Regions from separate parts of the Nesterenkonia flava genome, predicted to be linked through region 2. Evidence: riboswitches for the same ligand, from Rfam matches in the RefSeq annotation. Region 2 holds a riboswitch; the other holds the start of a gene.
What was found. Region 2 has a riboswitch for S-adenosylmethionine ahead of RH857_RS10605 (flavin reductase family protein). Riboswitches for the same ligand answer to the same signal wherever they lie in the genome.
Positions count from the first base shown of each region.

Region 1: it holds a riboswitch for S-adenosylmethionine, as region 2 does, so the genes downstream of both, RH857_RS10345 (PLP-dependent transferase) here and RH857_RS10605 (flavin reductase family protein) in region 2, are expected to answer to the same signal.

Region 1 covers NZ_JAVKGT010000027.1:32,739-38,309, forward strand. Annotated here, with positions in the region: gene RH857_RS10335 (acetamidase/formamidase family protein) at 1-515, opposite strand, end outside; gene metX (homoserine O-acetyltransferase MetX) at 535-1,644, opposite strand; gene RH857_RS10345 (PLP-dependent transferase) at 1,697-2,845, opposite strand; SAM riboswitch class IV at 2,865-2,979, opposite strand; gene gluQRS (tRNA glutamyl-Q(34) synthetase GluQRS) at 3,098-4,048, opposite strand; partial or broken gene RH857_RS10355 (MFS transporter) at 4,304-5,571, opposite strand, start outside.
Region 2 covers NZ_JAVKGT010000029.1:9,387-14,957, reverse strand. Annotated here, with positions in the region: gene RH857_RS10620 (acyl-CoA dehydrogenase family protein) at 1-772, shown strand, start outside; gene RH857_RS10615 (acyl-CoA dehydrogenase family protein) at 786-2,099, shown strand; gene RH857_RS10610 (aldo/keto reductase) at 2,200-3,294, shown strand; SAM riboswitch class I at 3,432-3,550, shown strand; gene RH857_RS10605 (flavin reductase family protein) at 3,609-4,121, shown strand; gene RH857_RS10600 (LLM class flavin-dependent oxidoreductase) at 4,224-5,571, shown strand, end outside.

The DNA.
Region 1 (5,571 bases), on a different contig from region 2:
ATGCGTCCCTGCGCTACGCCGTCGCGCTCGCTGACTGAGGCGAAGACGGAGACGTTGTGCTCGGCGCGGGGGAACTCCCCGGGAAGGGCTCCCTTGCCGTGCCGGTTGGAGATGACCCCGTAGGGCACGCGCCGCTCGAGCTTCTCGAGGGTGACTTTCAGGAAGTCCCCGGGGCGCGCACCCTCCACATGGATGGGCCCGGTGTTCACGTGGGGACCGTCTGCGGCGGGGTTGCGCACGTAGTCGCTGGCGGCCAGGGCCACCGCGTCGGTGAGGACCTGTTCGGGCTCCACGCCGTGGGAGCCGAAGTAGGCCAGCGGGTTGCGACCCTGGTCCTCGAGGATGCCTTCATGGGAGAGAGTGTCGATGACCACGCTCTCGCCGGAGCTGATCCGCAGCACGGGTGCGTCCTTGCGGCTGGGCAGCCGGCCCCAGAGGACGTTGCCAAGCTCTGCGGGCAGGTAATGCTCGGTGTTTTCGGGCAGGTGCTGACCCGGTTGAAGGATCCGTTCCATACTGCCCACCCTATAGGCGCTAGAGGCCGAGCGTGGCGCGCATGGCATCGCCGAGCTGTTCGGCGGAGGTGAGGAACCCGTCGTGTCCGATGGGAGAGGAGATGATGTGCACGCCGTGGTCTCCAGGGACGGCGTCGGCGATCTGCTGGGACTGTGCCGGGTAGTAGAGCCGGTCGGTGTCCACCGCCGCGAGGAACGGGGTGGCGGTGACGCTGGCCAGGGCGGCCTCCACTCCCCCACGGTCGCGTCCGACGTCGTGGCTCATGAGCGCCTCGGTCAGGGTGATGTAGGCATTGGGGTCAAACCGGCGGACCAGCTTGGACGCCTGGTGGTCCAGGTAGGACTCGACCTGGTAGCGCCCCTGCCGGCGCGCCGCTGAGCCGAAGGGGTTTTCCCCCGCCTGGGCGTCGCGCCCGAAGCGCACCTGCAGCTCGTCCTCGGTGCGGTAGGTGATGTGGGCGATGCGCCGGGCCAGGCCGAGTCCGGCTTGGGGGCCGGATCCCGGGTAGTAGTCCCCGCCCCGGTACGCCGGGTCGTTCTCCACGGCGAGCACCTGGGCCTGGCCGAAGGCGATCTGTTCCGCGGTGGCCGCGGCTCCGCAGGCAAAGACTGCCACGCCGCGGACGAAGTCCGGGTAGGTTGCGGCCCATTCCAGGGCGCGCGCGCCGCCCATGGACCCGCCGATGACGGTGTGGAAGCCGGCGATGCCTAGGTGCCGGGCAAGCCGGTGCTCCAGGTGCACGGAGTCACGGATTGTCACAAAGGGGAACCGGGAACCCCACGGGATCCCCTCCGGGTCGAGCGAGGCTGGACCGGTGGAGCCGTAGCAACCGCCCACCATGGCGGGAGCGATGACGAACCACTTCTGGGTGTCGATGGGCCGGCCGGGTCCCAGCAGACCCTCCCACCAGCCGATGCTGGGGTCGGCCTCGCTGCTGGCCACATGGGAGTCCCCGGTCAGGGCATGGGCCACCAGCACGGCATTGTCCCCGGCGGCATTGAGCTGACCCCAGGTCTCATAGGCCAGGGTTACCTCCGGCAGGTACCCGCCGGTTTCAAAGGTGTACTCCCCCAGCTGCACGGTCTTCAAGGCACCGGCGGGCCGGGTTCCGAAGTCGTTGGGGATCAGCTCCTCGGGGGCTGCCGGCCGCTGCCGTGTGGTGGTCTCGCTCAGCACCCGATCACCTTAAGCCCCGGCCCGGCACGGCGGGCTCGTGGTCCTGTGCGGGAGATTCATACGGCGTCACATTGGCGGCGGCCGTGGCTCCGGGCAGACCCGCGAGGGCCTGATCGAGGGCAGCCAGGAATTCCTCCACCGGCTCGTCACCGACCACCACGCGCACGAGCCCGGGCCGCGCCCCCGCCTCGCGCTGCTGGTCCTCGCCCAGGTGGGCGTGGGTGCTGCTGGCAGGATGCGTGACGCGGTGCCCGGCGTGGGTAAACCGTGAGAGCAGGTCGACGACGGCGAGCGCGGCTGCCGACTGGGCGGCGGGTTCCCGCTGGGCCCGGACCTCGAAGGAGACCAGGGGGCCGGAGCCTCGGCGCAGGTAGATGCCGGCGCGCTCGTAGCAGGGGCTGGAGGCCAGACCCGAGTAGTAAGTCCGGTGCACGCCGCGGCTGGCGCCGCCCTGGTGTGCGGAGAGGCGCGCCGCGAGGCGGGCAGCGTTCTCTGTCTGGCGGGTCAGGCGGACGGCGAGGTGCTGCAGGCCGGCGAGAATCCGGGCGGCGGTGTCTTCTCCCAGTGGCTGGCCTACCTCAGGGGTCTCGCGGGCTGCGGGCTCCACGGTACCCGCGTCGATGAGCAGCCCGGCCTCCTCGGGGACGCCGGCCAGCAGGTGGGCCGAGGTGTGAACCACCAGGTCCGCCCCCAAGTCCAGGGGGCGCAGCAGTGCCGGGGTGGCGGCCGTGGAATCAATGATCAGGGCCGCATCGTGCTCGTGGGCCACGGCGGCGATCTCCTCGAAGTCCAGCACATCTCCGCGGGGATCCGCGATGGACTCGGCGATCAGGGCCACGGTGGACTCCCCCAGCTGGGCGCGCCAGGATTCGGCGTCGTCGGGATCCTCCACGACGTCGACGCTGACCTGGAATTGGGGCAGCCGCTGGGTGAACAGCCCGGTGTGGGCGCCAAACAGGGAGGGGGCGACCACCACGTGGGCGCCAGGCTCCGCCACGTGCAGGACCGCCAGCAGCAGGGCGTCCTCACCGCGGCTGAGCGCCTGGGCGCGGGCACCGCCTTCGAGGGCGGCGATGGTGGTCTCGAGCTGCCAGGCGGCGCCGACAGGCTGGGCAGGGATGGACTGGTGCGGGGTGTGGGTGTGCTCCGACATTGGAGAAAACTCCTGGTGTAACTCGCGCTTGCCCGGCGGCGTCTTCCGCGGGCCAGGTCCTCACCCGGGGCACCCCACCGCGGTAGGAGGGTTGCCGGCCAGCAAACCGGGGTTTAACGCTGGCACTCTTGACCTAAAAACGAGTGTGCCGTGTGACACGGCGGATGGCAAGTCGCGTTCCACCAGGTGAGCGGCTCGGCCGGCACCGGCTGAGGCCGGAATCTCGGCGCTGGGCGTTTCAGCCGCCGGGGCTCACGATGGATCGGTGTAGGCTCCTCCGGCGTCGGAAGTCTCTCCGGCGTCGAAGATCCACGGCTCACTCGGCAGCGCCTGCGGATCGAAGTCCTTCACCACCTCATCCAAGGGTCCGGGCGGCAGCCCCAGGGACAGAAGCAAACGGTCTCGCACCGCCTCTGCGGTGACGCCCTGGCTGTTGAGCTGCTCAAGGGTGACCGCGCCATCGCGCTTGGCCAGGCGCTTGCCCTCGGCATTGAGCACCAGCGGCACGTGCGCGTAGCTGACCTCCTGCTGGGCCTCTGGCCCGTAGAGCAGCCCGCGCAGATACGCCTGTCGCGGCGCGGAGGAGGCCAGGTCATCCCCGCGGACCGCCTGGTCCACGCCGGTGAGGTGATCATCGACGACGACGGCAAGGTTGTAGGCCGCTGCCCCGTCGTTGCGGACCAGTACCAAGTCATCCACGGTGCCGGTGATCTGCCCTAGCAGCTGGTCCCTGACGCTGAGCTCATGGGCCCCCGCGGCGTCTTCGGACACCCGCAGGCGCAGTGCTGGGGGCCGCTGATGGCGTCGTCGTGCCCGCTCATCCTCACTGAGGTTCCGGCAGGTGCCGGGGTAGGCCCCGGGCGGAGCGTGCGGGGCCCGGTCGGCCTCCTGGATCTCGCGCCGGGTGCAGAAGCACTCGTAGACCAGGCCCTGGACACTCAGGTGCGTAACGGCGTCGTCGTAGATCTCCTTGCGCTGGGACTGATGCAGGACCTCTCCGGAGAAGGTGATCCCCAGGGCCTCGAGGTCGCGTCGCTGGCGGTCGGCTGAGCCGGGCACCGTGCGTCCGGCGTCGAGATCTTCGTAGCGCAGCAGTAGGGGCCGGTCGGTGGAGGCGGCGAAGAGCCAGGCCAGCAATGCGGTGCGCAGGTTGCCCAGGTGCAGATCCCCCGAGGGACTAGGGGCGTAGCGGCCGGCAGACATGGTCTTCACCCTATCGGCAGGCTGTTGAGCGCGCAGAGGCTCACCGCGCGAAGACCTGTACACGGTACGCCCGACGACGACGCCCTCCTCGCTCGGCGAATCACACACCAGTTCGCGGATTCGCACCCCCCTTACGCAGCGCCCAGCGTGCATAAAGGGGGTGCGAATTCGTACGAATCGGCGGCGCGCCCCGGGCGCAGACACGAGAGCCCGATGACGGGCACCGGCGGGTGGCCCAGGCTGGACGAATACCGGCTAGACGAGCTCGGGCTTGCGGGCTGCGGCGTCGTCGTCCGGGGTGGTGTCGCCCTCGTGGCGCGTCTCGTTGAGGTCGATGCCCTGCAGGGACTTCGGCACCATAGAGACGGCGATGAGCGAGATGAGGGAGAGTCCCGAGAGGTAAAGGCCGATCATCCAACCCTGGCCGGTGGCGTTGTAGATGGCCTGGGCGATGGTCGCGGCGAAGGCGCCGCCCATGATGGAGCCGAACGCGTAGCCGATGGAGACCCCGGAGAAGCGCACGTTGGCGGGGAACATCTCTGCATAGAGGGCGGACTGCGGTCCGTAGGAGGGGCCCAGGCCGATGGTCAGCACGAACACGGCCAGCGCGAAGAGCGCCAGGGAGCCGGTGTCGATGAGGAACCACATCGGGATGCACCACACGATGAGGATCACAAAGCCGATCTGGTAGGTCAGCACGCGCCCGATGCGGTCGGAGATCCAGCCGCCCAGGTAGGTGAAGATGAACCAGCCCACGCTGCCCACCAGGGCGGCGATGAGGGTGGCGGTGCCGTCCATGCCCACAGCGTTGGTGGCGTAGGAGGCGAAGAACACGATGATCATGTAGCCGGCGGCGTTGTTGGCGGCGAAGATCAGCGCGGTGAGGAAGACGCTCTTCTTATGGGTGGTCAGCAGCACCTTCAGGGGCGCGGAGGATTCCTTCTTGCGCTGCTTCATCTCGGAGAAGACCGGGGACTCCTCCACGCGGCGGCGGATGAGGTAGGCGACCACAATCAGCACAAAGGAGAAGAGGAAGGGCAGGCGCCAGCCCCACTCCAGGAACTGCTCCTCGGTGAGGATCGCGCGCAGGCCGAACATGGAGGTGGCGGCCATGAACATGCCGATCGGTACGCCGATCTGGGGGTACATGCCGAACAGGCCGCGCTTGTGGCGGGGTGCGTGCTCCACGGCGAGCAGGGCGGCACCGCCCCATTCGCCGCCGGCGGAGAGGCCCTGGAGGATGCGCAGCACAATGAGCAGCAGCGGTGCGGCCAGGCCCCAGGCGGCAGGTGGGCAGCAGGCCGATGGCCACGGTGGCCCCGCCCATGCCGAGCAGGGTCAGCACCAGCACCAGTTTGCGGCCGTAGCGGTCGCCCAGCCAGCCCGCCAGGATGGCGCCCAGGGGCCGGAAGAGGAAGCTGATGCCGATGGTCGCAAACGAGATCAGCTGGGTCAGCGCGGGGTTCTCGGCCGCCAGCGGGTCAAAGTAGAGGGCGGCGAACACAAAGCCTGCCGCCTGGGCG
Region 2 (5,571 bases):
CGTGAAGTACTACACCACCGGGTCGATCTTCGCCGACTGGCTGGACATCACCGCCCGCGATGAGGAGGGCAACGAACTCGGCGTGCTCGTCGCCCGCGAGCAGCCCGGGGTCACCATCAGCGACGACTGGAACGGCATGGGTCAGCGCACCACCGCCTCCGGTTCCATGGTGCTGAAGGACGCCGAGGTCGCCGAGTATGAGCTGCGGCTGCTCAGCGACCGGTTCCCCTACCAGACGGCGCTCTACCAGCACGTGCTGCTCATCGTGCTGGCCGGCATCGCCGAGGCTGCCGCACGCGACATCGCCGCCGCCCTGTCCACCCGCAGCCGCACCTACACCCACGCCAACACCGCGACCCCCAGCACCGACCCGCAGCTGCTCCAGGCCGTGGGGGAGGTCGACGCCGTCGCGCATCTGGCCCGGGCCCAGGTCCTGGAGACCGCACGTCTGCTCGACGCCGCCTTCGCCACCCGTGAGGCCGGCGACCAGACCCAGTTGGCGGCCGCGAACGAGATCGAGCTCGCCACCGGTCGCGCCCAGGTGGCCCTCCACAAGCCCATCCTGGAGGCCACCGCGCGGATCTTCGACGCGCTGGGCGCCTCCGGCACCGACCGCTCCAAGGGGCTGGACCGGCACTGGCGCAACGCCCGCACCGTGACCAGCCACAACCCCTGGGTCTACAAGGCCCGCATTGCCGGGGACTATCGCGTCAACGGCACCGAACCCGTGCGGCTGTGGAGCGTCGGCGAGCCCGACACCACCACGGCCTGAGAAGGAGTCCTCCATGACTGAGACAGCACAGCCTGAGACCACCCAGACCGAGACAGCACAGCCCGGCACAGCCCAGCCCGGCACTGCACCGACCGAGACAGCAGCAGCCGGCACTCCGCGCTCGCACTGGGACGACGCCGGCGTCGCTACCGCCCAGGAGCTTGCGCATTGGAGCGCGATCGCTGAGCAGGTGGCCGAGACCCTTGCGGCCGACGCCATCGAGCGCGACCGCGCCAACCAGACCCCACACACCGAGGCCAAGCTCCTTAAGGACTCCGGCCTGGTGACCCTCCTGGTGCCTCAGGAGTTCGGCGGAGGAGGTGGCCACTGGTCCACCGCACTGACGGTGGTGCGCATCCTGGCCCGCGCAGACGCCTCGATCGCCCAGCTGCTGGCCTACCACTACGTCAACGAGGGCAATATTGTCTTCACCATCACCGACCCGGCCGAACGTGAACGGTGGTTCCGCGCCACGGTGCAGGGCCAGTGGATTTGGGGCGACTCGGTCAACCCCACCGACCCCGACCTGACCCTGGTGCCAGAGGGCGAGGGCTGGGTGCTCAACGGCAAGAAGCGCTACTCCACCGGCTCCGCCGTCGGCGACGCTCTGCTGGTCAACGCCCGCATCACCGCCGGTCCGGAGGAGGGTCGCATCCTGGCCTTCGTGCTGGAGAACGGACGTGAGGGCGTGACCTACGTGGACGACTGGGACTTCCTGGGCCAGCGCCTCTCTTCCTCCAACACGGTGACCTACCAGGATGTGCGTATCACCGGCAACGATGTGCTGGGCTACCTCTCGGATGAGCCCTACTCCTCTTTGGTGACCCCCGGGATCCAGCTGGCTTTCGGCAACCTCTACCTCGGCATCGCCGAGGGCGCGCTGAACAAGGCCCGCGACCTGATCAACGCCCGCCCCAACGCCTGGTTCCTCTCCACCGCGGAGAAGTACCGCCACGACCCGTTCGTCCAGCGCCTGGTGGGCGACTTCAAGTCCCAGACCGCCGCCGTGGCAGCACTGGCGGAGAAGGTCAACCGCCGCTTTGACGAGGTGCTGGCCCTGGGCGCTCGGGTTACCACGCAGATCCGCGGGGAGCTCGCCATTGAGATCGCGGAGCTGAAGGTCATCTCCTCGGATGTCGCCACCCAGCTCACCCACCAGATCTTCGAAGCCACGGGGACGTCGTCGACCGCCTCCAAGCACGGCTTCGACCTCTACTGGCGCAACATTCGCACGCATTCGCTGCATGATCCGGTGGACTACAAGAAGCTCGAGGTCGGCGCCCACTTCCTCAACGGAGAGTTCCAGCCGCTCTCGCTCTACACCTGATCCTCACCCCACCCGCAATCTGAACTATCCAGTTCACGCTGGCGGGTAGGATGACGACGACGCCGCAGCCCACCTGCACCCCGACCCTTTGGGAGGACGCATGACAGAGTCAGCACAGGCCGCACCGGCCCAGTCCGTAGACGTTTCGCCGTGGGGCACCGAGACCCACACCCCCTACGCCGCAGCCGAGAACCGCTATGAGCAGTTCGAGTACCGCCGCGTGGGCCGCACCGGCCTGCTGCTTCCGCCCATCTCCCTGGGTCTGTGGTGGAACTTCGGTGACACGACCCCGTTCGCCACCCAGCGGGAGATCATTCGGCACGCTTTCGACGCCGGCATCACCCACTTCGACCTGGCCAACAATTACGGCCCGCCCTACGGGGCAGCCGAGGAGAACTTCGGCCGCATCTTCGCCAAGGACTTCCAGCCCTACCGCAACGAGCTGATCATCTCGTCGAAGGCCGGCTGGGATCAGTGGCGCGGACCCTATGGCAACTTCGGTTCGCGCAAGTACCTGCTCTCCAGCCTGGACGAGTCCCTGGAGCGCATGGGCCTGGAGTACGTCGACATCTTCTACTCCCACCGCGTGGATCCCGATACCCCGCTGGAGGAGACCATCGGCGCGCTCGACACCGCTGTGCGCTCGGGCAAAGCCATCTACGCGGGCATCTCCTCCTACTCGGCCGAGCGCACCGCTGAAGCCGTGGCGATCGCCAACGACCTGGGCACCCCGCTGGTCATCCACCAGCCCGCTTACTCCATGCTCAACCGCTGGGTCGAGGATGGCCTGCTGGAGACCCTGAAGGACACTGGTATGGGCTCGATCGCGTTCACCCCGCTGGCCCAGGGCCTGCTGACCAACAAGTACCTGAAGGATCCCAACGCCAAGCCCTCCGGCGGCCGCTCCACGTTGTTCGAGAACCACCTCAGCGAGGACAACCTGGCCCGCCTGAACCGGCTCAACGACCTCGCGTCCCGACGCGGTCAGACCCTGGCCCAGCTGGCGATCGCCTGGCTGCTGCGCGACGGCGGCGCCACCTCGGTGCTGCTGGGAGCCTCCTCTACCGCCCAGCTGGATGAGAACCTCGCGGCCGTTCAGAACACCTCCTTCACCAGCGAGGAACTCACCGAGATTGACGAGATCACCCGCGGCGAGTCCGGCATCAACATCTGGTCGGTCTCCTCCGACCTGTAGTCCTTCACCCGCAGTCCTCACGTCCCCGCCGCCGCGCAGATTCTCCTGTGGCCCATTCCACCTTTGTTGCCTCCTGTTGCGCTCAGAGTGTGGAACCCTTTGAACTACGCGGTGTGCGGGGCGTACTGTGGAAACAGTAACCATCCCGAGCGGCCGAGAGATCTGGCTCGTCGACGCCGCAGCAACCCGGGGATCCTGTGCACGTGAAACGCGTGCAGGCTCTCGCGCCGGGTGCTACTGCCAGGATCGATGGGAGAGCATTCATGAGCACTTCAGCACCCGCATTAGCCCGCACTGCGAACACCGCCACGGCCGTGAACAGCGAGGCCGCAGCACCCCGCTTTGATCCTTTGGACCTGCGTAAGGCGTTGGGTCAGTTTCCTCAGGGTGTGGTGGCGATTGCTGCCGAGGTCCAGGAGAACCCTGAGGTTCTGGTGGCCTCGAGTTTCACGGTGGGGGTTTCTCTGGAGCCGGCGCTGGTGACGGTGGCGGTTCAGCATACGTCGGCGACCTGGCCGAAGCTGCGTGATGAGGCGACTCATCTAGGGGTTTCGGTGATTGGTCGGGAGCAGTGCCATGTGGCGCGGCAGTTGGCCTCGAAGGATCGTGCTGGTCGTTTTGAGGGTGTGGGCCGCAGTGTTGATGGTGATGGGGCGATTGTCCTGGAGGGTTCTCCGCTGTGGTTTAAGACCCGGATCTTTAGTCAGTTCACGGCTGGGGATCATGATATTGCTGTGCTGGAGATTCTGGATCTGGGCTTTGATGAGGATGCTCAGGGTCTGGTCTTTCATCAGAGCCAGTTCAAAGAGCTCAACCCTCTTCTGTAGAGCCGACACACCGGTGTCCTGACCTGCCCGGTCACTCTGTCCGTTACTCCCCGACTCTCGCGCGCCCTCACGGTGCTCGCGCCCGCATCCTTGGAGGCCTGATTGTCCCGCCAGCCCCTGATCCTGTCCGCCTTCCTGATGAACACCACCAGCCACATCATCGGTGGCGCCTGGCGGCGGGAGGAGGCCCAGCAGCACCGCTTCAACGAGCTTCCCCACTGGATCTCCCTGGTGAAGAAGCTGGAGGATGCCGGGTTCGACATCGCGTTCTTCGCCGACGTCGTCGGTCTCTACGGCGACCACGAGGGCGGCTGGGCCTCCCATGTGCGCAAGGGTCTGCAGATCCCCTCCAATGATCCGCTCGTGCTGATCTCCGCGCTGGCCGCGGTGACCGACAGGATCGGGCTGGCCCTGACCTCGTCGGTCATTCAGGCCCACCCGTTCAACTTTGCCCGGCAGCTTTCCACCCTGGATCATCTCTCCGGGGGCCGGGTGGGCTGGAACGTGGTCACCAACTCGCAGGAGAACGCCCACCGCAACTTCGGCGGCGACGGTCTGGCCAAGCACGACGACCGCTATGCCTGGGCCGAGGAGTACCTCGAGGTCTGCTACAAGCTGTGGGAGGGCTCCTGGGAGGACGGTGCCCTGCTGCAGGACAAGACCGCAGAGCACGAGCGCGGCCGCGGCCTGCACGCCGACCCCGCCAAGGTCTCCAAGATCAACCACGACGGCGACCGCTACCGTGTTGAGGGGCCGCACCTGTCCTCGCCCTCACCGCAGCGGACCCCCTACCTTTTCCAGGCCGGCTCCTCCGACCGTGGCCGCGACGTGGCCGCCCAGCACGCTGAGGCGACCTTTTCCATGGCGCCGCGGCGCGACATCGCCGCCTCCCATGCCCAGGATGTGAAGGAGCGGACCAAGAAGTTCGGCCGCCGTCCCGAGGACCTGAAGTTTATTCAGGGGCTCTCCTTTGTGATCGGCTCCACCGAGGAAGAGGCTCAGGTCAAGGCCGCCGAGCTCGACGCCTCGATCGATGATCACGCGCTCATTGCCCACACCGCCGGAAGCCTCGGAGTGGATGTGGGGCACCTGCCCATCGACACGCCGCTGGACGATCTCGAGCACACCGAAGGCGCCCAGGGGCATCTCTCGGAGATCAAGCGCATGGCGCCCAATGGCCGCGTGACCCTGCGGGACCTGGCGCACTTCCGGGCCCAGTCCACCCGCGTGGTGGGCACCCCGGAGAAGATCGCCGATGAGCTGGCGGCCTGGCAGGATGCCGGGATCGACGGCATCAACATCATCAACTCCACGATTCCCGGCAGCTACGACGAGTTCATCGAGCATGTGCTGCCCGTGCTGCGCGAACGAGGACTGGCGCGCAGGCCTGAGGAGGCGACGTCGTCGTCGAGCCTGCGGGCTTCCATCACCGGGTCTGACCGGCTGCCGG